3 regions of the Lysinibacillus zambalensis genome follow, and region 2 is predicted to be linked to each of the others. Evidence: riboswitches for the same ligand, from Rfam matches in the RefSeq annotation. Region 2 holds a riboswitch; each other region holds the start of a gene.

The links. Region 2 has a riboswitch for S-adenosylmethionine ahead of ABNX05_RS22145 (Na+/H+ antiporter NhaC family protein). Riboswitches for the same ligand answer to the same signal wherever they lie in the genome.
Region 1: linked by a shared signal. The riboswitch ahead of ABNX05_RS24085 (MetQ/NlpA family ABC transporter substrate-binding protein) and the one ahead of ABNX05_RS22145 (Na+/H+ antiporter NhaC family protein) in region 2 are both predicted to bind S-adenosylmethionine.
Region 3: linked by a shared signal. The riboswitch ahead of ABNX05_RS23680 (bifunctional homocysteine S-methyltransferase/methylenetetrahydrofolate reductase) and the one ahead of ABNX05_RS22145 (Na+/H+ antiporter NhaC family protein) in region 2 are both predicted to bind S-adenosylmethionine.

What each region holds. Positions count from the first base shown of each region.
Region 1 is NZ_JBEGDG010000033.1:7,473-15,032, forward strand. Features, by position in the region: gene ABNX05_RS24070 (PucR family transcriptional regulator) at 1-162, shown strand, start outside; gene ABNX05_RS24075 (carbon-nitrogen family hydrolase) at 237-1,031, opposite strand; gene ABNX05_RS24080 (pyridoxal phosphate-dependent aminotransferase) at 1,545-2,714, shown strand; SAM riboswitch class I at 3,062-3,165, shown strand; gene ABNX05_RS24085 (MetQ/NlpA family ABC transporter substrate-binding protein) at 3,372-4,202, shown strand; gene ABNX05_RS24090 (methionine ABC transporter ATP-binding protein) at 4,307-5,332, shown strand; gene ABNX05_RS24095 (methionine ABC transporter permease) at 5,325-5,996, shown strand; gene ABNX05_RS24100 (alpha-hydroxy acid oxidase) at 6,010-7,161, shown strand; gene ABNX05_RS24105 (glycine C-acetyltransferase) at 7,275-7,560, opposite strand, start outside.
Region 2 is NZ_JBEGDG010000024.1:47,547-55,106, reverse strand. Features, by position in the region: gene ABNX05_RS22150 (DNA/RNA helicase domain-containing protein) at 78-731, shown strand; gene ABNX05_RS26450 (DNA/RNA helicase domain-containing protein) at 725-937, shown strand; gene ABNX05_RS22145 (Na+/H+ antiporter NhaC family protein) at 1,058-2,341, opposite strand; SAM riboswitch class I at 2,447-2,554, opposite strand; gene ABNX05_RS22140 (protein NO VEIN domain-containing protein) at 2,849-3,595, shown strand; gene ABNX05_RS22135 (hypothetical protein) at 3,796-4,422, shown strand; gene ABNX05_RS22130 (restriction endonuclease) at 4,794-4,907, opposite strand; gene ABNX05_RS22125 (winged helix-turn-helix domain-containing protein) at 5,078-5,518, opposite strand; gene ABNX05_RS22120 (DUF7662 domain-containing protein) at 5,823-6,077, shown strand; gene ABNX05_RS22115 (GmrSD restriction endonuclease domain-containing protein) at 6,092-7,560, shown strand, end outside.
Region 3 is NZ_JBEGDG010000030.1:28,858-36,417, reverse strand. Features, by position in the region: gene ABNX05_RS23695 (SEL1-like repeat protein) at 1-17, shown strand, start outside; gene ABNX05_RS23690 (protoglobin domain-containing protein) at 614-1,903, shown strand; gene ABNX05_RS23685 (protoporphyrinogen oxidase) at 2,184-3,572, shown strand; SAM riboswitch class I at 3,698-3,797, shown strand; gene ABNX05_RS23680 (bifunctional homocysteine S-methyltransferase/methylenetetrahydrofolate reductase) at 3,894-5,741, shown strand; gene metH (methionine synthase) at 5,734-7,560, shown strand, end outside.

The DNA of each region.
Region 1 (7,560 bases), on a different contig from region 2:
AAACAACAAACCGCTAATCAACTGTTCATCGTACGCCAAACGCTCTACCATCGTTTAAAAAAGCTTGAAAGTCTTTTAGGGAAAAATTTCATGAAGGGGCATAATCGAATTACGCTTGAATTTATGTTGCTCGCCAATTCTTTAATTGAGGATAAAAACTAACTACATGTTTATGATTGATCAGTGATGTTGCAAGAATAGCACGCTCAAAATCGCTATGAGCGTGCTATCAGATTTTAATTTTCGGTAACTACTCCACTATATAATGCTGGTCTGCGGTCGTCATAAACTGGAATTCTGCCTCGTACTTCATCGACAATCGAAAAGTCCACGTCAATGACAGCTACTTCCTCGTCCTCTGCACCAACCCAAAGCACTTCGCCCCACGGTTGAATAATCATTGATTGACCATTAAAGTTTTCTACTTTTCTCGATATACGATTAACAGCGATCACGAAGCATTGATTTTCAATGGCACGTGCTTGCAGCAATGTGTTCCAATGATCGATACGTGGCGTCGGCCATTGTGCCGGCACGAACAATACTTTTGCGCCATCTAAAGCGTGAGCACGTAGCCATTCTGGGAAGCGAATATCATAGCAAATCACACCTGCAGCCTCGATATCACCAAGGGCAAAGCGATTCATTTCATCCCCTGCTTCTAAATATAAATGCTCGTCCATCAATCGGAAAAGATGTGCCTTGTTATATTCACCTACTAACTCACCATTGTTATCAAACGTATACATCGTGTTGTAAAATTTATCGCCCTTCTTCGTTGAAACAGAGCCTCCAACAATATGTACGCCAAGCTCTTTCGCTAGGTTTGATAAAAATGCTTTCGAACGTTCTCCATTCACATCTGCAAGCTCTGATAATTTTTCAAGCGCATAGCCTGTATTCCACATTTCCGGTAATACAATAATTTCTGCACCTTGTTTTGCCGCTTCACGAATCTTTTCTTCCGCACGAGCAAAATTTTCTTCTACTTTGCCAAAACCAACATTTAGTTGGATACACCCAATTTTCATCTTAATTCCTCCCCTTCTCCCAAAAGTATTTCTTTTACTGCATTTGTGCTTTTCTATATTTCATTATACTACAATTGAAAATGATATCGCTGTTGTCTGAGCTTAGAGCAGCTTTGGAACAAAAACAAAAAGACCAGGATCTCAGCAATAAAGTGAGCCCTGGCCTTTTCGCGAAAGTGAATCTTACTAATCATTTTTGCTCTTAGTTTTAGATTCTATTAATTAGTACGATTAAGATTAATAAAAGTTACAGTAATTAAAAAAAAAATTAAATATTATTTTAAAGGGCTTAAAAGTAATGCCAAAACCTATGTTTTATGGGCATTGGTAAGATGCCTCAGATGTTGTTACATGACAAGGCATAATTACGTTCGGAATCTTCTTTGTACTTAGGCTCGCATGCTCTCTGTTTGTGTTTTGTGCGTCCATCTTTGTAAATTGAGACTCTAGACAATTAGTAAAAAAAGTAATAATATTTGCATCAATTATTATTTTCTAAAAAGGAGAACATGCATGGAATTCTCAAAAAAACTACAGCAACTCCCGACTCAATTTTTTGCAGCATTGGTGCAAAAAGTGAATAGTGCTTTAGCAGAAGGGCGCGATGTTATCAATCTCGGTCAAGGCAATCCAGATCAGCCCACTCCCCAACACGTTATAAAAGCGTTACAGGAGGCAGCTGAAAACCCTCAAAATCATAAATATTCTCCATTCCGCGGCCTAGTAGAATTACGTCAAGCAGCTGCAGACTTCTACAAACGTGAATACAATGTTGATATTGACCCTGAAACTGAGGTAGCTATTCTTGGTGGTACAAAAATTGGTCTTGTTGAGCTGCCATTAGCGGTTTTAAACCCGGGTGATACAATGTTATTACCCGATCCTGGATATCCAGATTACTTATCTGGTGTTGTATTAGGTGATGTTAATTTTGAAGTCATGCCACTTTTTGCAGAAAATGATTTCCTGCCTGATTATCATGCTCTTTCTGATGACGTAAAAGAAAAGGCTAAGCTACTTTACTTAAATTACCCGAACAACCCAACTGGTGGTACTGCAACACTTGAATTTTTCGAGGAAACGGCGCGCTTTGCTAAAGAGCACAACATAATCGTCTCACATGATTTCGCTTACGGTGCAATTGGATTTGACGGCAAGAAACCTATTAGTTTCCTGCAAGCGGAAGGTGCCAAAGAGGTCGGCATCGAGATGTATACATTATCTAAAACATATAATATGGCAGGCTGGCGTATTGGATTTGCAGTTGGTAACGCTGATATTGTTGCGGCTATTAATCTTATTCAAGATCATCTATTTTGTAGTCAATTCCCTGCCGTACAACAAGCAGCAGCGGTTGCCCTTACAGCATCACAGGATTGCGCGAATACGCTAAGAGCGACTTATGAGCGTCGACGAAATGTTCTTATCGAAGAAGCACAGCGCATTGGTTGGCAAGTAACGGCACCAAAGGGCTCTTTCTTTGCATGGCTCCCTGTTCCATTAGGTTATACAAGCGAGCAGTTTGCTGATGTATTGCTCGACAAAGCTGATATCGCAGTAGCTGCTGGCAATGGCTTCGGTCAATACGGTGAAGGCTATGTTCGTGTAGGTTTACTCGTAAGTGAAGAACGCTTACGTGAAGCGGTCAGCAGAATTGAAAAATTAAACCTATTTAACTCATGAACATTTGATTCCCTCTATCAAAAAACTGTCCCATCAGCTCACGCTTGCTAAGGGACAGTCTTTTCATCTCACTATTTTTTGTGGTAGCTCTAGCCCTTCTTCTATTGGATAACATTGGTCATAAACCATTTCTTCATACGGACACACCACCCCACTAATCGCTCATAGAGCCATGAAAATGCGTTTCATATCTCCCATCCCACACATAGTTGACTCTCACTAACATTCCCACCCATCTCCCTTAATGGAATATTGTAATAAAATAAAAAATTTTAAAAATTCCATTGACTTACCATAACCAATAATTTATATTAGTCCTATCGGATTTACAAAAAAATATTATAAATCTCTTATCAAGAGTAGCTGAGGGACTGGCCCTATGAAGCTCGGCAACCTCCTTTTTTAAGGAAGGTGCTAAATCCTGCAAACGATATCGTTTGAAAGATAAGAGAGGACACTTTTTTTATGAGCCTCTCTTAATTTTTTAAGAGAGTTTTTTTTATCTTCATTTACATGAAGATAAAAGCCTCAGGCGGATGTCACAGATTTTGAAAGGAATGAATTGTGCTAGCACAATTCAATATCCGGACAACAATTACGCCAAGGCGAAATTGTTTTTTTATACAAACCGATAAAACAACTTTGGAGGTATGTCTCATGAAAAAGAAAAACAAAATTTTACTAGGTTTAGCAAGTCTCACATTAGTAGCAGCATTAGTAGGTTGCGGTACTAAAGAAGATAAAGGTAGTCAAGGTAAGGCTATTAATGAAAATAAAATTGTAGTAGGTGTAACTTCTGGTCCACACGAACAAATTGCAGAAGTTGCTGCAAAAGTTGCCAAAGAAAATGGCTTAGAGGTAGAACTAAAAACGTTCTCTGATTATGTTTTACCAAATACATCGTTAGCCGAGGATGATCTTGATGTAAACAGCTATCAACACAAGCCTTTCCTCGATGCATTTAACAAAGATCACAAAACAGATTTAGTGCCAGTAGGAAAAACAATTTTAACTCCAATGGGCATTTACTCTGAGAAATATAAATCATTGGATGAAGTTCCTGATGGTGCTACATTCGGATTACCAAATGATCCAACGAACGGTGCTCGTGCTCTATTTGTCCTTCAAGAGGCAGGCATCATTAAATTAAAAGAAGGTGCAGACTTAACAGCTTCTACTCGCGATGTGGAAGAAAACAAAAAGAATTTTAAATTCATTGAATTAGAGGCTGCACAAATTCCGAAGCAGCTTAGTGAAGTAGATGTGGCAGCTATTAATACGAACTTCGCTCTTGATGCTGGTATTGATCCTAAAAAAGACTCCATTCTTTTAGAATCTACTAACTCTCCATATGTAAACTACATCGCGGTACGTTCTGAAAACGAGGATGACCCAGCGATTAAAAAATTTGTTGAAGCCTATCAATCTGATGAAGTACGCAAATTTATTGAAGAGGAATTCAAAGGTTCTATCATTCCAAGCTGGTAAGTAACGATGAAGGGCCTTTCATAAATTAAGAATCTGCGAGACTCCTATAGGAATGCTAGCAGATTCTTGCTTTATAAAAGGACTTAGAAAGGAGATATCACAGTATGATTCAACTAGAAAATATAACAAAAGAATTTAAAACTAAAAAAGGTATCGTTAAAGCAGTAGATGGCATTAACCTACATGTCAAAAAAGGTGAAATTCATGGGGTTATTGGCTACAGTGGTGCAGGAAAAAGTACCCTTATTCGCTGTGTTAATTTATTAGAGCGTCCAACAACAGGTAAAGTATTGATCGACAATGTAGATATTACTTCCCTTTCTTTAAACGACCTTCGCGAAACGCGTCAAAAAATCGGCATGATCTTCCAGCATTTTAATCTCTTAAAAACAGCGACCGTTTACAACAATATCTCGGTACCATTAAAACTTCTAGGCTATAACGACTCTGAAGTGAAAAAACGCGTTGCAAAATATGCAGAAATTGTTGGCCTAACAGAGAAATTAGATAGTTATCCTAGCCAGCTTTCGGGTGGTCAAAAGCAACGTGTCGCTATTGCACGTGCACTAGCCCAAGAGCCTGAGATTTTACTCAGTGATGAAGCGACAAGTGCTCTCGATCCTGAAACAACTGACGCTATTCTTGAGCTTCTCTTAAAAATTAACCGTGAACTGGGCATCACTATTTTACTCATTACACATGAAATGAATGTTATTCAAAAAATTTGCGATGATGTATCCGTTCTTGAATCAGGGACGGTTGTGGAATATGGCTCTGCTATAGAACTATTTTCGAAGCCTCAGCACCCAACGACACGAAAGTTTTTAAACACTATTTCTCAACGTAATTTATCTCCTTCCCTTATCGAGCAATTGAATCTTTCCGGAAGTGTGATTCGTTTAACATTCCTTGGTGAAAGTACCGGGAAGCCATTACTTGCAGAAGTGAGCAAAGTTTATGATGTACAACCAAATATTTTAACAGCCAATATCATTGAATTAAAAAATGGCATCGTCGGGAATATTGTCGTGCATCTTCACGGTGAGGCACATATCGTAGAAAAGGCACTTAAATATTTTACAGAAAACGGGGTAGACGTTGAGGAATTAGGAGGCGAATTAAATGAATAGCATTCAAAGCTTCTTTGCAGACTGGTCAAATGTTATTGGGCAATCCATTATCGAAACCTTTCAAATGGTCGGGATTTCATTATTGTTCTCTATTTTAATTGGGATCCCTTTAGGGCTTTTAATCGTTTTAACCCGACCAGGGCAATCATTTGAAAATAAATTTCTCTATCAATTTTTCAATTTATTTATTAATATTATTCGCTCTGTACCGTTCATTATATTACTATTCTTCATTTTACCGTTCACTAAGCTGATCGTTGGCACAACTATTGGTGTAAAAGGTGTTATTGTGCCGCTTGTTGTTTATACAGCGCCTTATATTGCGCGACTTATGGAAACGGCACTATTGGAAGTTGATCCAGGTGTTGTGGAAGCTTATACAGCAATGGGTATTAAACGACGTCACATCATTTGGAATGTCTTACTACGTGAGGCTCGTCCATCCATTATTTTAGGCTTAACAATTGCCACAATCGGTCTGATAGGAGCAACAGCAATGGCTGGAATGGTTGGTGCTGGTGGTTTAGGTGATCTCGCATATCGTTACGGTCATTTACGCTATGAGGTCGATGTGATGTATGCGACAGTGTTTATCTTAATCATCCTTGTTCAGATTATTCAATCAATGGGTAACCGCTTTGCTGCGAAACTAAAGAAAGATTGATAGGAGGATTACGATGACAAAAACAACACATGGTGATCTACTGTTAAAAAATATAAATGCACAAGCCCCCTTCCCTATTTGCTTTGCAGATTTAGAAAAGGCTGTTGCAGAAAAGATGGAAGCTGGTCCGTTTGGCTACATTCGTTCAGGTGCTGGGGGTGAACAAACATTACGAAATAACCGTGCCGCCTTTGAAAAATACTCTATTATTCCACGCTTTTTACAGGATGTTTCAAGTATTGATACATCGATTGAGCTGTTCGGAAAAGTACATCCAACTCCGCTCTTATTTGCTCCTGTTGGCATGAACAAAATGGCACATGACGAGGGAGAGCTTGCCGTTGCTCGTGCGGCTGATCAGTTAAAAATTCCTTATATTCAAAGTACAGTTTCAAGCTATGCACTTGAAGATGTGGCACAAACAGCCCCTACTGCTACTAAATGGTTTCAATTATATTGGTCAACAAATGAGGAAATTGCATATAGCATGGCAGCCCGAGCCGAGGCTGCTGGTTTTGAGGCTATTGTTTTAACTGTAGATACCGTCATGCTTGGCTGGCGTGAAGAAGATGTTCGCAATCAATTTTCACCATTAAAACTTGGGTATGCTCGAGGAAACTATATGAATGATCCTGTTTTTACTGCTTCTTTACCAGATGATTCATTCGAGTCATATGTACAGGGCGTTTTGCAAAATGTGTTCCATCCAACATTAAATTGGGAGAATGTACGTGAATTAAAGCGCCGTTCTAATCTCCCTATTTTACTGAAAGGAATCTTACATCCTGAAGACGCAAAACTAGCTATTGAAAACGGCATTGACGGTATTATCGTATCAAACCACGGTGGTCGCCAATTGGATGGCGTAATTGGTTCACTCGATGCCCTTCCTGATATTGTGAAAGCTGTAAAAGGACGAATTCCTGTTATTTTAGATAGCGGTGTGTATCGTGGAATGGATGCTCTTAAAGCACTCGCTTTAGGAGCTGATGCTGTTGCCATTGGTCGTCCCTTCGTCTACGGACTAGCATTAGATGGGCAGCAAGGAGTCGAAAAAGTAATGGCGAATTTATATGATGAATTAAAAGTTTCCATCGCTTTAGCGGGGGCAATATCAATAAAAGGACTACGTGATATCACATTAGTGAAAAAAGATGGAGCGTAAATAAAGCGTCCGGCAGTTTGAGATAGAGATAAAAGATTTATCGGAACGTTTCACCGATTTATCGGAACATTAATATAAATTGGGCTACCTCACTATTGAGATAGCCCAATTTTTTATTGAATAACGCCTAGTTCACGACCGACTTTTTCATAGATTGCTAGAGCGCCGTCCAGCATTTCTTTTGTATGTGCCGCTGTAGGCATGTTACGAACACGTCCTGTGCCTTTTGGAACCGTTGGGAAAACGATTGATTTAGCGTAGACGCCTTCCTCAAATAGGCGACGTGAAAATTCCTGTGTAAGCTTTTCATCACCAATAATACATGGTGTAATTGGCGTTTCAGATTCGCCGATATTAAAGCCTAATTTAGCAAGACCCGCTTTTAAATAATCGCCATTT
Region 2 (7,560 bases):
GAAATGCTCAAAACATATAAAAGTATTCTAAATTAAAGTTTTTAAAAACTAAAAATTTTGATAGACCTACACCTTTAATTAATCGTCTAAAAAAATCAGGCGAAAAGGCTGACATTATTTTAGTGGATGAAGGACATTTATTATTAACTAGGCCAGACACATATAATAATTTTACAGACAATAATCAGCTTGAAGAGATTAAGAAGTTGGCGAAAAACGTTGTAGTTGTTTATGATGAAAGCCAAGTATTGAAACTTAAAAGCTTTTGGAAGGAAGCTACATTGGAAGCTTTATTGCATCAAAGTGATTATGAAAAATACGAACTCAAAAATCAATTCCGTATGAGAGCAAACGAAGAGGTAATTGAATGGATTGATCATTTTAAAAATAAAAAGATTTCTCCTATTCCTAACGATAAAGAATATGAGTTGACGATATTCGATTCTTTACAAAAAATGCATAAAGCGATTTTTGAAAAGAATAATGATGGTTTAAGTCGAGTTGCTTCAACATTTGATTATTTACATAAGAAAGACGGCGGTATTTATTATATAACGGAAGATAAGGGCAATTACAAAATTCCATGGAACATAACAGATGGGAAATACACCTGGGCAGAAAAGGACTCCACTATAGAAGAAGCAGGCTCCATTTATACAATTCAGGGCTTCGATTTAAACTATGTGGGTGTAATCTTAGGACCATCTATAACATACGATAAGCAATCTTAGTTATAAAACCTGAGAATTACAAAGATGTAGGTGCATTTGCAGGAATAGAAGGAATAGAAGATGTTAAACAGGCAAAAGAGAAGATTATTCTATATTCCTTGAATGTGCTGATGAAACGGGGAATTGAGGGATTATATATTTATGCTAGTGATGATGCACTTAGAGAAAGATTGTTAGAGCTCCAATCTGAAAACTTGAAAAAGTAATCATATAAAGAGAAAAAGAATAACCTTAAATAAAAAATCCAATCGTTTTGATGAATCTTTTGTCAAAACGATTGGATTATTTCAATATAAAATCAATATTTTTTAATGCTACACCATTCCTCAAGCTTTCTTTTGTTTCGGGTATCCAATAAGAATAGCAATGACTCCGCAAATTCCTATTAAAATTGGGTAGAAAGAGTACTGCAACATGCTCACTGGCGATATTCCAGCTACGCTCGCAGCTGCCAGGAATTGGGCTCCATATGGCAGAAGACCTTGGGCCGTACAGGAGAAAATATCTAATATACTTGCGGACTTTCTCGGCTCAATCCCATACTGGTCAGCAATATTTTTTGCAAGCGGGCCAGCAATTAAAATAGCAATTGTATTATTGGCCGTAGATAAATTAGTTAGGCCCACAAGGCCGGCAATCCCAAATTCGGCACCTTTTTTTGATTTAATTCTTCGTGTGGCAAGGTGAAGTAGGAAGTCAATTCCTCCGTTAAGCTTAATAATCTCCACCATTCCAGCTATTAAGATTGCAAGAAATGCCATTTCATACATGCCTGACATTCCTTCGCCAATCTTTTGGAAAAGGTCCATTAACTGATAGCTACCATCCGCTAAGCCAACAGCCCCGGCCAGAACAATTCCAAATGCAAGAACAAGGAAGACATTCATTCCAATTAGCGCAAAAATAATAACCAATACATAGGGAACAATTTTTACCCAACTATAGCTTAAATGCTCTACTTGTGCCGCGGTTTCGCCCATTGTGATAACTCCTAAAAAAATGCTTGTTGCAACAGCTGCTGGCAACACAATCCAAAAGTTCACCTTAAATTTATCCTTCATTTGTGCGCCTTGTGAACGAACCGCAGTAATGGTTGTATCTGAAATAAAGGATAAATTATCGCCAAACATCGATCCTCCAACAATCGCTGCCATTACTAAAGCCATGGAAAAGTCGATATGCTCGCTGATTCCAACTCCAATTGGTGCCAGTGCAACAATTGTTCCTACTGATGTACCCATTGATAGGGAGATAAAGCAGGCTATGATGAACAAGCCTACGACAAGCAGGTTTTGGGGAATGACCGACAAAGCGAAGTTAACAGTGGAATCCACTGCCCCCATGCCTTTTGCTACCTCTGAAAAGGCTCCAGCCAATAGAAAAATAACAACCATCAGCATGACATTTAAATTTCCAGCGCCTTTACAAAAAATATCAACCTTATTTGAAAACGATTCTTTTCGATTCATTGCCAGAGCCACAGCGCCCGAAATGGCAATGGCTACAATGACAGGGAAAGCATAAAAATCACCTGTAATAACCCCTGAACCAATAAATAAAACTAAAAAAACAACAAATGGGATTAGTGCCCATGGATTTTCTTTCTTCATTGTTCTACCTCCAAAAATTAAAAATGGATACGTCTTTGTCCATTTTCCTCTAAAAAAAGACCTCTTCTTGAAAACAAGAAGAGGTCTTATATCTATAAAACACTCCTCTTATCTATCAAGCCTTTGCTTGCTGGATTTGGCACAGTAACTTACTCACAAAGTTCCGCTGCCGAGATTTCATAGGGCCAGTCCCTCCATCTCTCTTGATAAGAAGAAAAACATATTATTTTTTGCACAATAATGAAATATTATAATAAAACATCTATATTTGCAACATTTTTTAATCAAACCTTATTTCGAAGTAATATAAAAATTTTTTCTCAGGAAAAAAGAGATCAGTAATGCTACTATCTAAAGATTTGCTACTATAATTTCGAAGGTTTTATATAATTTTTCACAATAGGTCTTATTATATCTCGTTTTATAATATTAAATTTCCAAACTATAAAATATTTAACTTATAATAATATGGTGGAATACTAATTGAAATTTAAAGAGGTATATCGGATGGATAAAAGGGAAAAATTATTAATTACAGCATTTTATTTAGCTAAGTTTGATAGGGTAGCCTATGCGAATCTTGGATATTCTAAAATTAATCAGGCACATGAAGAAATAGGTAGAAAACTTGGGTATAAGAGAAACAGTGTAAAGAATCGGCGAGATGATTTTGATCCGTTATTTGGACATCGGGCAGGTTGGCATCAAGTAGAGTTAAGTAAAAGTAACTTGAAAATTGTTAATGCATTTGATCATTTGAGTGAAGAAGCACTAAGAGCTGTTGTATTGGATTTATTAGATGAAGCGTCATCAAGGGCAGTGCTTTTATTATCTGAAAATGTACCTAAACAAACATCTACTTATACAACACGTGGTATAACGGGAAAAAAAGCTGAAGCAATTTTTATAGATTGGTTTGCTAAATATTATCCCCATGATATTTTAGTGGATACTCGTGATTTAGGATGTGGGTATGATTTTGAGGTTGAAAATTCTGACCGTGTATTTGAAGTAAAAGGTTTATCGGGAGATAATGGTGGCGTATTGTTTACAGATAAAGAATGGGCTATTGCAGCTGAAAAACAAGAAGATTATCATCTTGTATTAGTAAAAGAATGTTTTAGTAATGATCCCATAGTGGAGGTTTATTCCAACCCACATAGGAGATTTATTCCTAAGAAGCAGATTACCACTGTAATCAATGTTAATTGGGGTATTAGCAGTAGTGATTTAAATTACACAGAGATCGATTAGTAAGCAAAAGTGCATGTGTATATTTACCTAATACAGTTCAATTATTAACATAGGTACCCCATGAAGAAGCGTCGAAGTTTGTGAAGAGGGACTTCATGTACTCCAATATTTACAGCCATACTCAGTTGGCGGAAATTGTTGTAGTTGTTTATGATGAAAGCCTATCTAATTGAAGCACACTAATTGAAAGGAAGCCGTAAATGATTGATAATTTTATACAGGACTATAAAAAATATAGGAAAAAGATACTTAAAAGAGGTTATGAGGTAGTTGGCATACCAGTAACTATAAGTTTTTTTGTTCTATTGTTTAGTGCATTGGTAAGTTTCTTTTTAATTTTTGAATTAAGTAAGTGGTTTTTTCTACTTGAAATAATCTTTTTGATTATGCTGTTGAAAATTAATAAAAAAGTTGACAATTTACTTGAAATAAGTTGGTTAAATTATAAAGAGAAATTAAAAGATTACATAGAGTATTACTTACAGGAAAAGGGGGTTATTCTTTCCGAGCAATTTAGAGATTTATCAATTATTTTAAAAGAGAAAAGTGAGAAAAAATATAAAAAGTATGACTTAAACCCATATTTAGCTATGGTTGTAACAATCATTATTTTTGCATTAAGTCTTTTAACAAATGATAGTTTAAAACCATTAATAATTACAATAGCATTTATTAGTATTTTTATAATTATTAGTATAAATCCAATAGTAAATATTTATACAAGTATCTTTATTAATAGGGATAGTGAGACCATCTATGAACTCGCAAGTATTGTTGATGAACTTTATTTTGAGGCTTCTATAAAGGAAGCTAAAGCTGAATTATAATATTTTTTCTTTTTAAGAAACGTGATCGAGTTGTAGGTCAAAAAAAGCTGCAAAAAGACTTAAAAGGCATAAAAAAACTGATATTGCAGAACAAGTTTATATCTTATAGTAAATATTGATATACTTAAAAAATGCAGCAATCTTCGAATGAAGCTCGCTGCATTTTCTTATTGTTAACCTTCCTCAAAAAAGTCTGAATCCATACGCTTTATTTTAAAGGTTTGTACATTCGATACACCTACATTGTATAAAAACATTAACTCAGTAAGTTTCATCCCATCAATTAAAATTAATGATTTATCAATACTCTCGGAATATGCAATTGCTTCTTTTTAAAACGAGATGTAGTGATGAAAATTCCTTTGTTAGCTTTAAAGCCTACCAAAACTTCCAACAAATGCTTGGATATCAGGTCTTGAAACTGGATTTGTCCAACGTTTTCCCTGTAAGTAGATTTTATCTAATCCGAGGATGTCTTCTTTCACAATGCCATCGATTCCACCATCCCCAGATTTTCCTACTGCTTTCCGGCATCTGAAATCGATCCCCCGTACCCCATTGCTACGATTAAGTTAACAATTAATTGCTCAAAGAATTGAGGGGAGCACTCCATAATTTTTTCTAGTAATTCGGTTTGCAATGATTGCTTTAAGATTTAATAATTTTCATTCATAATTTCTAAGGGGGTTCTGGAATCCTCAGAAATCATTGCTTTTACATCAGAATCTGTGGAAGGTTTTGTACGATTTTTAAATTCTAAAAATTGAGGGTAACGTTCTAATACTTTTTGATTGATTTCTTTAACAGACGAATCTTGAAGAAGCTTTAAGCCTTCTTGTGTAATTTTAAATACAGCTCGTTTTGGACTACTAATGAGACCAGCATTATTAAGGTATGTACGTGCCCAACCTATTCGATTGACGACAACTGTTTGATTTCCACTAGGGAGAAGTTCTTCTACTCGTTCTTCTGATAAATTGAAATATGGAGGTGAAAATTCATATAATTCTTTTAATATATGCTCATTTTCATCTTTTAGATAGTCTAAAAAAGGATACATAAATTGCTCATAAGTAGGTATTTGCAAGTTACTCATGCCTATGTATTTATTTTAAAAATCTTATTTTATTTTGCGATAATTGTATAAGATGTGGACTTAATATTATGTATAATAAAGCTATAAGGAAAAAATATAATTTAATTCCATTTTTAAGGTGTGTCGATGAGAAGCAGAATAAGAGATTAAACAGCTTATTGGAAGAAAGAAATCTTCCTGAGTGTTTTATTGGTCTTGAAGTCAGCCATGGGATAGTAAATGTTTACGTGAAGCATTTACCATTAGTGTAAGAGAGGCGTCCACAATTAGAGTTTGTGTGATTTAATACCCGAGGAGGGATATAATGCGTGGGGAAAAGTATTTGCAACTACAACAATTCTTAAAATCAAATGGTTCAGAGTGTATTGCACTTTCTTTTGGAAATATTGAAATGATTTTAGGCTTTAAACTTCCAGACTCAGCATATAAATACTCTGCTTGGTGGAGTAATAATATTGGTTCTCATACACAAGCGCACTCTTGGGTTGACGCTGGTTATAAAACTCAATCAATTCAATTGGGAAATCAAGTTATTTTTAAGAAAGATATAATAAGATGAAAAAGGAGATTCAAATGAGTAGCACATTTAAGTCAAATGATACAGCAATTGTAGATATTTTAAAAAATATAGAGAATGGACAAATTCAACTACCAGATTTCCAGCGTGGATGGGTTTGGGATGATCATCGTATAAAAGCATTAATTGCAAGTATTTCAAATGCATATCCTGTTGGAGCATTGATGTTTTTGGAGTTTAGTGAAAATGGAGAAATTCGTTTTAAATATCGCCCATTTACAGGTGCTAATGCAGCGGATAGTCCAGAAATTTTAGTCTTGGATGGACAGCAAAGGATGACGTCAATTTTTAATTCTTTATATTCAAGAAAACCGGTACAAACGCGTACTGAAAAAAATAAAGAAATCCAACGTTATTATTATTTAGATATTGAAAAAAGCTTAAATAGTACAACGGACCGTGTAGATGCAGTAATTTCTGTTCCAGAAGATAAAATTATCCGAACAAATTTTGGGCGAGATATAGATCTAGATGTAAGTACGCGAGAGAAAGAATTTGCTAATAAAATGTTTCCATTAAATATTGTCTATGATTCTGTGGAATGCATGATGTGGATGAGTGAGTATCAAAAATTCTATAATTACGACGGTTTAATCTTTCAAGATTATATAGAATTTAACAAAGAAGTGCTAGTACCAATTCAAACGTATAAAGTGCCAGTTATTACTTTAGGAAAAAATACACCTAAAGATGCAGTTTGCCAAGTTTTTGAAAATGTAAATACCGGTGGAGTCTCGTTAACTGTTTTTGAATTGGTAACAGCTACTTTTGCTGCAGATAATTTTGAACTTCGAAAAGATTGGGAAGAACGAATGAAAAATATGATTGATTTGTCTGCTTTATCGTATGCAAATCAAGATCAAGCACTACTAAAAGTAGTATCTTCATCAGATTTTTTAACTGCGATAACACTTTTAGATCGTTATTATGTTCGTAAAAATGGTGGGGAAGCAATAAGTTGTAAAAAACGTGATGTTTTAAAACTAACCTTGGACAAATATCAAAAGTATTCAGAGGATTTAACGGAAGGCTTTATTCAAGCGGCTAATTTTTTGAAAGAACAACGGATTTTTACTGCACGTGATTTACCATACAGTACTCAATTAATCCCATTATCGGTTATGTTCACGATACTTAAAAATAAAGCACAGGATAGCACAGTGAAACAAAAAATATCTAGTTGGTATTGGTGTGGTGTAATTGGTGAGATGTATGGAGGGGCAAATGAAACTAGATTTGCTACGGATGTTTCTGGAATGATGGAATGGATTGATGGAGGGAAAGAACCAGATACTGTACAACGAGCATACTTCCAACCTACCAGATTACTTTCTTTACAATCTCGGTTAAGTGCTGCTTATAAAGGAGTAAATGCACTAATACTAAAAAAAGGTTGTTTGGACTTTATTACAGGTAGTTCAATGGACTTTACTACATTTATAGATGAAAGTACCGATATACATCA
Region 3 (7,560 bases), on a different contig from region 2:
AATTGAAAGGGGAGTAAGTATTTTTTATTAAAAAGTAATAGGTTTTTAGATTCAATTATTACCCTTTTTGATATAGATATTAAGTTTTAGTTCTGTTGCTATGAATGAGTATATATTACCAGTTGTGGTTGGCCGTTAAAATATCAATATAATAAAGTGGTATTACCTCGAACTAAAACAAAGGAAAAATAAGCATAAAAAAAACAGAGATGATGTCAATTGGCTACCCAAAAGTATTGTGGTAGCTTTTTTGCTGTTTTAGATAATAAGTAAGACAACAGGTACTTTTTGTTCAATTAATGTAAAAAAATGTAATTATAAAAATTGACAGCTATTTATAAAATGTATAAGGTATATGAGGGATTTTGAAAGGTAGTTAGTAGCGATAGCTAATTATAAAGTTACCATTTTTAGTTGATTTAACAAAGGGACAGAGTCATAAGTAATACTGAGGGTGTTCTCACTAAAAGTTAGGGATGACAATTCCACAGGAAGGCGCCTAGCCCGAATGGAAATCAACTGTACGTTATGGTGATGTTTTTTTATTTTTAAGTGAATGGAATTAAATTTTTCTCAGCTTTTAAAAGTACACGGCATGAAAGAGGGTAAATGTGTGATTTTTCAAAAACAGAGAAAGACAACGGCGTTAGATTTAGAGCAATACATTGTAAAAATGGATATAGCGAATCGCAATTCAATAAAAAAGCAAATTGATTTGCTTAAATTGACGAAGCGGGATTTACAATATTTAAAAGCCTTTCAACCTTTTGTAGAAGGCAATATTGATAACATTGTTAATCGATTTTATGAAATGATTGTAACTGAACGTACTCTAGTAGATATTATTAATAAACATAGTTCTGTAGAGAAGCTGAAAATTACTTTAAGACGTCATATTATTGAAATGTTTAATGGTACGATTGATGATGATTTTTATCAAAGAAGAGTTAAAATTGCTAAAGTACATGTACATATCGGGCTTAAAACACAATGGTATATTTGTGCTTTTCAAGATTTAACGGCATCATTTATTGACTTAGTTGAAGAACATGTTCATCATCCAATGGATCAACTTAATACAATTAGGGCTATCTCAAAAATATCTAATTTTGAGCAACAGTTAGTTTTAGAGGCTTTTGAGCATACCATTGAGCAGCTTCATGAAAAAATAGAACGTAGAAAAGAAGTAATAGAGAAAAAAATCGTAGCGTCTTCGGAAGGTCTTGCCACAATATCATTGGAAACAAACAACTCGTTTCATCGCTTAAGTGAACAATCGGATGAAATTAAACAACTGGCAAAAAAATCACTTCAAGTGTCGACTATGGCTGAGAGTCAGGCATTAGAAGGTCGTGAACGATTAAAGAATCAATCGCAAAATATGAGTAATATTATTGATTCGCTTGATGGTATAGCGGAAAATATTACACAGTTGGCAGATATGTCAAGGGAAATGGAATCGATTATGAATGTTGTGACAAATATTGCTAATCAAACGAACTTGTTAGCTTTAAATGCGGCAATAGAAGCGGCTCGCGCTGGAGAATCGGGTAAAGGCTTTAGTGTTGTTGCAGATGAAGTGAGAAAACTATCGATTCAAACAAAGGAATCTGTCACATCGGTTGCGACTTTATTACATAAAACGAATGAGCGGACTGATAAACTTGTTCACTCGCTTAGTAATATTCAAGAAGAGGTAACTTCTGGTGAGGAAAACATGGTTCAAACGGAAGGCCAATTTACTAATATATTGGACGCTATGACCGAAGCCAAAGAACAAAATGGACAGATGGAAAAAGAAGTACAAGCAATAGTAGAAGTACTAAGTCAATTAGGTATTGCTTTTAATGAAGTGAAAAATTCCGCTGAAGAACTAGCTAGCTTTGCACAAAATTTAAATTAATGAAGTGAAAAGCAGGAGACAAAGAAAAATAAAGATGCTTTACACTGTAGTGTATAATAACACTATATCAACTGTTAATATATACGATCCGCTAGGTAGATAAAAATACCGGTGAAAATATGCTGTTAAATTCAATATATACTAATTGAACATAGAAAAGAATGGAGCTATCCTATGCGCTGGATAGCTCCATTTTTGCTAAATTTGTAAAGGGTTTAACGTAATTTTCGATAAAAAAAGTTTATACTGAAATAAAGAACTAAAAATAGGGGCGGTTAATATGAAAACAGTAGTTGTATTAGGTGGCGGAATTACGGGTTTGTGTACGATGCATTATTTACAACGTCAAGTTCAGGAGAAAAACTTAAATGTAAAGCTAGTACTCGTTGAAAAAAATACATACCTTGGTGGTAAGCTTCACTCTGCATATGAACAAGGCTTTATCATGGAAACAGGAGCAGATTCTATAGTAGCGCGTCATAAAGGTGTTATGGAGTTAGTAGAAGAACTTAATTTTGAACAAAATCTTGTGTATAACGAAACGGGTGTTTCGTATATTTTCACAAATAATGAGCTACATGCTATCCCAGCAGATTCAACGTTTGGTATTCCTATGAGCTTACAATCTCTAGAGGAAAGCACGCTTGTATCAGAGAAAGGTAAAAAAGAAGCATTAAAGGATTTAACCATGCCAAATGAAGAATTTACAAAGGAAAGTTCGATTGGAGAATTTTTAACGTACTATTTAGGTGAGGAGCTTGTTCAAAACCAAATAGCGCCCGTACTTGCAGGTGTATACTCGGGAGATTTAAATCAACTTTCAATTGCTTCCACTTTACCGTATTTAATCGATTACAAAAATGATTACGGTAGTATTATTAAAGGCTTTGATGCAAACAGGGAACAATTTTTGAAAGCCGCCAATAAAAAATTTATTTCATTTAAAAATGGTTTATCGTCATTAATTGATCGACTTGAAGAAACATTAACGGATGTAGAAATTATAAAAGGGATTGCCACTATAAGTGTTAAAAAGCAGGAGAATCAGTACTCCGTTACATTAGCAAACGGTAAAATAATTGAAGCAAATCATGTTGTCATGGCACTGCCAAATGAAGCGGTACAAAGCTTATTGCAGGATGAATCTTTGAACGGCTATTTTGAACAATTCAATACTGCATCCGCCATTACGATTTACTTAGGGTTTGATGTACCAGATAATAGATTACCCGCGGATGGAACAGGCTATATTGTGTCACATAATTCGGATGTTATTTGTAATGCAGCAACGTGGACAAGTCGCAAGTGGAAACACACGTCAGCAGAAGGAAAATTACTTGTACGACTTTTTTATAAGAGCATTAACCCTGAGTATGAGAGATTGCGTTTGATGTCAGATGAAGAGTTAGCAGCGGTTGCTCTAGAAGATGTAAGAAAAAGCTTGGGGATTGAGGAAACACCAACAATTGTGGACGTGACAAAATGGATCGACCAAATGCCAAAGTATGATTTGGCACATCGTGAAGCGTTGCAAGGTCTCGTACAAGAGCTTGAGAAAAACTATCCGAATTTATCAATAGCGGGTTGCTCTTATTTCGGAGTGGGCATAGGTGCGTGTATTCAAAATGGTAAAAAAATTGGTGAGGAGCTTGCTGAAAAACTATCGTAATTGTTTGATTTAAATCAAAATATGGTATTTTTCGTGAGATTTTACCTCTGTTCTGTGAAATAGTCTTGACTCAATCGTTCGTAAACGATATGATTCTTTTAATTATTTAAAAAATTCATACAACATTCTTATCAAGAGAAGCTGAGGGACTGGCCCTGTGAAGCTTCAGCAACCAACTTATTGTCAGGTGCTAAATCCAGAGGACCGTAGTGTCGAAGATGAGAAGGAAAAACAATGACGAAACGTTAAAGCCTTCTTTTTATGTAAAAGAAGGCTTTTTGCATTTTAATTTTTATAAATAAAGGAAGAGAGGCTAGTTTTATGGGATTGCTTGAAAGGTTAAAAACGCATGTTCTTACAGCAGATGGTGCAATTGGTACAGTTTTATATGGCTATGGCTTGGAGTATTGCCACGAGGAAATGAATATACAAAGACCTGAATTAATTGAAAAGATTCATAGAGAGTATATAGCGGCAGGTGCCGATATTATTCAAACGAACACTTACGGAGCTAATGCCATAAAATTAGCCCGCTATGGATTAGAATCTCGTGTGCAGCAGTTTAATGAAGCTGCTATAACGATTGCAAAACGAGCAGCGGCAGATGGTGGACAATTTGTTTTAGGTACTATTGGGGGAATCCGTGGTATTCGAAAAAGCGACGCAACGTTAGAGGAAATTTTAGCAACAGTTGATGAGCAGGCAACCGTTTTACTTGCAGGAAATCCAGATGGCCTTTTACTTGAGACATATTATGATTTTGAAGAGTTAACAGCGACTTTAGCAATGCTACGAGCTAAAACGAAATTACCGATTATTGCTCAAGTTTCTATGCACGAACCAGGAATTTTACAAAATGGAATGAGCTTAAATAACGCTTTACATGAACTTGAAGCGCTAGGTGCTGATCTCGTAGGTGTTAACTGTCGCTTAGGTCCTCACCATACAATACAAGCATTTGAAGGTGTGGAGCTTCCTAAGAAAGCATTTATGTCAGCGTATCCGAATGCTTCTCTTCTTGATGTAGAGGATGGCCGTGTCGTTTATGAGTCGGAGGCAGATTATTTTGGTCGAGCAGCTGTAGAGCTTCGTGATCAGGGGGTACGTTTAATTGGTGGTTGCTGTGGTACGACACCAAAGCATATTGCTGCAGCGAAAAAGTACTTAGAGGAGTTATCTCCAGTCGAAGAAAAGTATGCAAAGCCAGAAAAAGTAGAGATTGTCCGTGAGGCTGAGCCAGCAAATTACGAACCATTACATGTAAAAGTAAAACGAGAACGCTCAGTTATAGTGGAATTAGATACACCAAGACATTTAGAAATTGAAGGCTTTATTGCGGGAGCAAGAAAAATATATGAGGCGGGCGCAGATGTAGTCATGATGGCAGATAATTCACTTGCTTCTCCAAGGATTAGTAATGTCGCAATGGGTGCCTTACTGAAAGAAACACACGGGGTACGACCGTTAACTCATATAACATGCCGAGATCGTAATTTAATTGGACTTCAATCACATTTAATGGGATTAAATGCACTAGGTATTCACGATATTTTAGCAGTGACTGGAGATCCGACGAAGGTGGGCGATTTCCCAGGGGCCACAAGCGTTTATGACGTATCTTCAATGGAGCTAATCCAATTAATAAAACAGTTAAATGAAGGTGTATCGTTCTCGGGGAAACCACTTCGTAAAAAGGCGAATTTCTCTGTAGCGGCTGCCTTTAATCCTAATGTACGTGTACTAGATCGCGCGGTATCTCGATTAGAGAAGAAAATTGAATATGGGGCAGATTATTTTATTTCGCAGCCTGTTTATACAAAGGAAAAAATCGTGGAAATATACGAGGCGACAAAGCATTTAGAAACACCAATTTATATAGGTATTATGCCAGTAACGAGCTATAAAAGTGCGGAGTTTTTACATCATGAAGTGCCAGGCATCAAACTATCCGATGATGTGTTAGCCCGTATGAAGGCATGTGGCGATGATAAAGAACGCGCAACACTAGAAGGGATTGCAATTGCCAAGGAATTAGTAGAAGTAGCAGCGGAATATTTCAATGGTATTTACCTCATCACACCATTTTTACGCTATGACATGACACTAGAATTGATGAAATTTATTGAGCAATTGGATGAACAGAAAAAAGGGGTAAGTATAAATGGCTAAGCACTTGATTGAAGAACAACTAGAGAAACGAATTTTAATTCTTGATGGCGCAATGGGTACAATGCTACAAAATGAAAATTTATCAGCAGAGGATTTTGGCGGCGAGGAATATGATGGCTGTAATGAAAATCTCGTGCTAACTAGACCAGATGTGCTTGAAAAAGTTCATAGAAAATATTTAGAAGCTGGAGCAGATATTATTTGTACAAATACATTTGGAAGTACTCCACTTGTATTAAATGAATATGATCTTGGTGCGAAGGCAGAAGAAATCAATACACGTGCTGTGGAAATTGCACGCAAAGTAGTAGATGAGTTTTCTACATCCGATTGGCCACGTTTTGTAGCGGGGGCTATGGGACCAACCACAAAAACCTTGTCAGTTACAGGTGGTATTACATTTGATGAATTAGAGGAAAACTTCTATGTTCAGGCCAAGGCATTAATCGAAGCCGGAGCTGACGTTCTGTTGCTAGAAACTAGTCAGGATATGTTGAATGTTAAGGCAGGAACATTAGGGGTATCTCGTGCTTTTAAGGCAACTGAAAAAGAGCTACCTGTGATGATATCAGGAACAATTGAACCGATGGGAACAACATTGGCCGGTCAAACAATTGATGCTTTTTACATTTCCATCGAGCATATTAAGCCATTATCAGTTGGCTTAAACTGTGCAACTGGACCAGAGTTTATGACGGATCATATCCGTTCACTAGCAGAGCTTTCAACAGGCTATATTAGCTGTTACCCGAATGCAGGCTTACCTGACGAGGAAGGCTGCTACCATGAGTCACCTGATTCGCTGTCACAAAAGCTAAAAGGCTTTGCGGAAAAGGGGTGGTTAAATATTGTAGGAGGCTGCTGTGGTACAACTCCAGCACATATTGCTACTATTCGAGAAGTGCTAAAGGACCAAAAGCCTCGTCAATTACCAGATGCCACACATGGTCATGTAGTTTCTGGTATCGAGCCATTGGTGTATGACGATTCTATGCGTCCGTTATTTATTGGAGAACGGACGAATGTAATCGGTTCTCGTAAGTTTAAAAATTTAATTATTGACGGGAAGTTTGAGGAAGCTGCAGAAATCGCGCGTGCCCAGGTGAAAAATGGAGCACATGTTATCGATATTTGTTTAGCAAACCCTGACCGCGATGAACTAGAAGATATACGTGGCTTTATGCAGGAGGTTGTAAAAAAAGTAAAAGTACCTCTTGTAATTGACTCGACAGATGAAAAAGTAATTGAGGAAGCACTTAAGTTTTCTCAAGGGAAAGCCATTATTAACTCTATAAACCTAGAGGATGGCGAGGAGCGTTTTGACGCAGTTTTACCGCTAGTGAAAAAATATGGTGCCTCTTTAGTAGTGGGGACAATTGATGAGCAAGGCATGGCGGTTGATCGACAGCGCAAGCTTGAGATTGCTGAACGTTCCTATAAATTGTTAACAGAAAAGTGGGGTATTGCTCCTGAAGATATTATTTTTGACCCATTAATGTTCCCAGTAGGAACGGGAGATGAGCAGTATATTGGTTCAGCACTTGAAACGGTAGAAGGAATTCGCCTGATTAAAGAAAAAATGCCACGTACATTAACGGTGCTTGGTGTAAGTAATATTTCGTTCGGATTACCACCAGTAGGTCGTGAAGTATTAAATGCCGTATATTTATATCACTGTACACAGGCTGGATTAGATTATGCAATTGTGAATACGGAGAAGCTAGAACGTTATGCATCCATTCCTGAGGAGGAAATTAAGCTAGCCAATGATTTACTCTTCCATACAAATGATGAAACATTAGCTGTTTTCACGGATTTC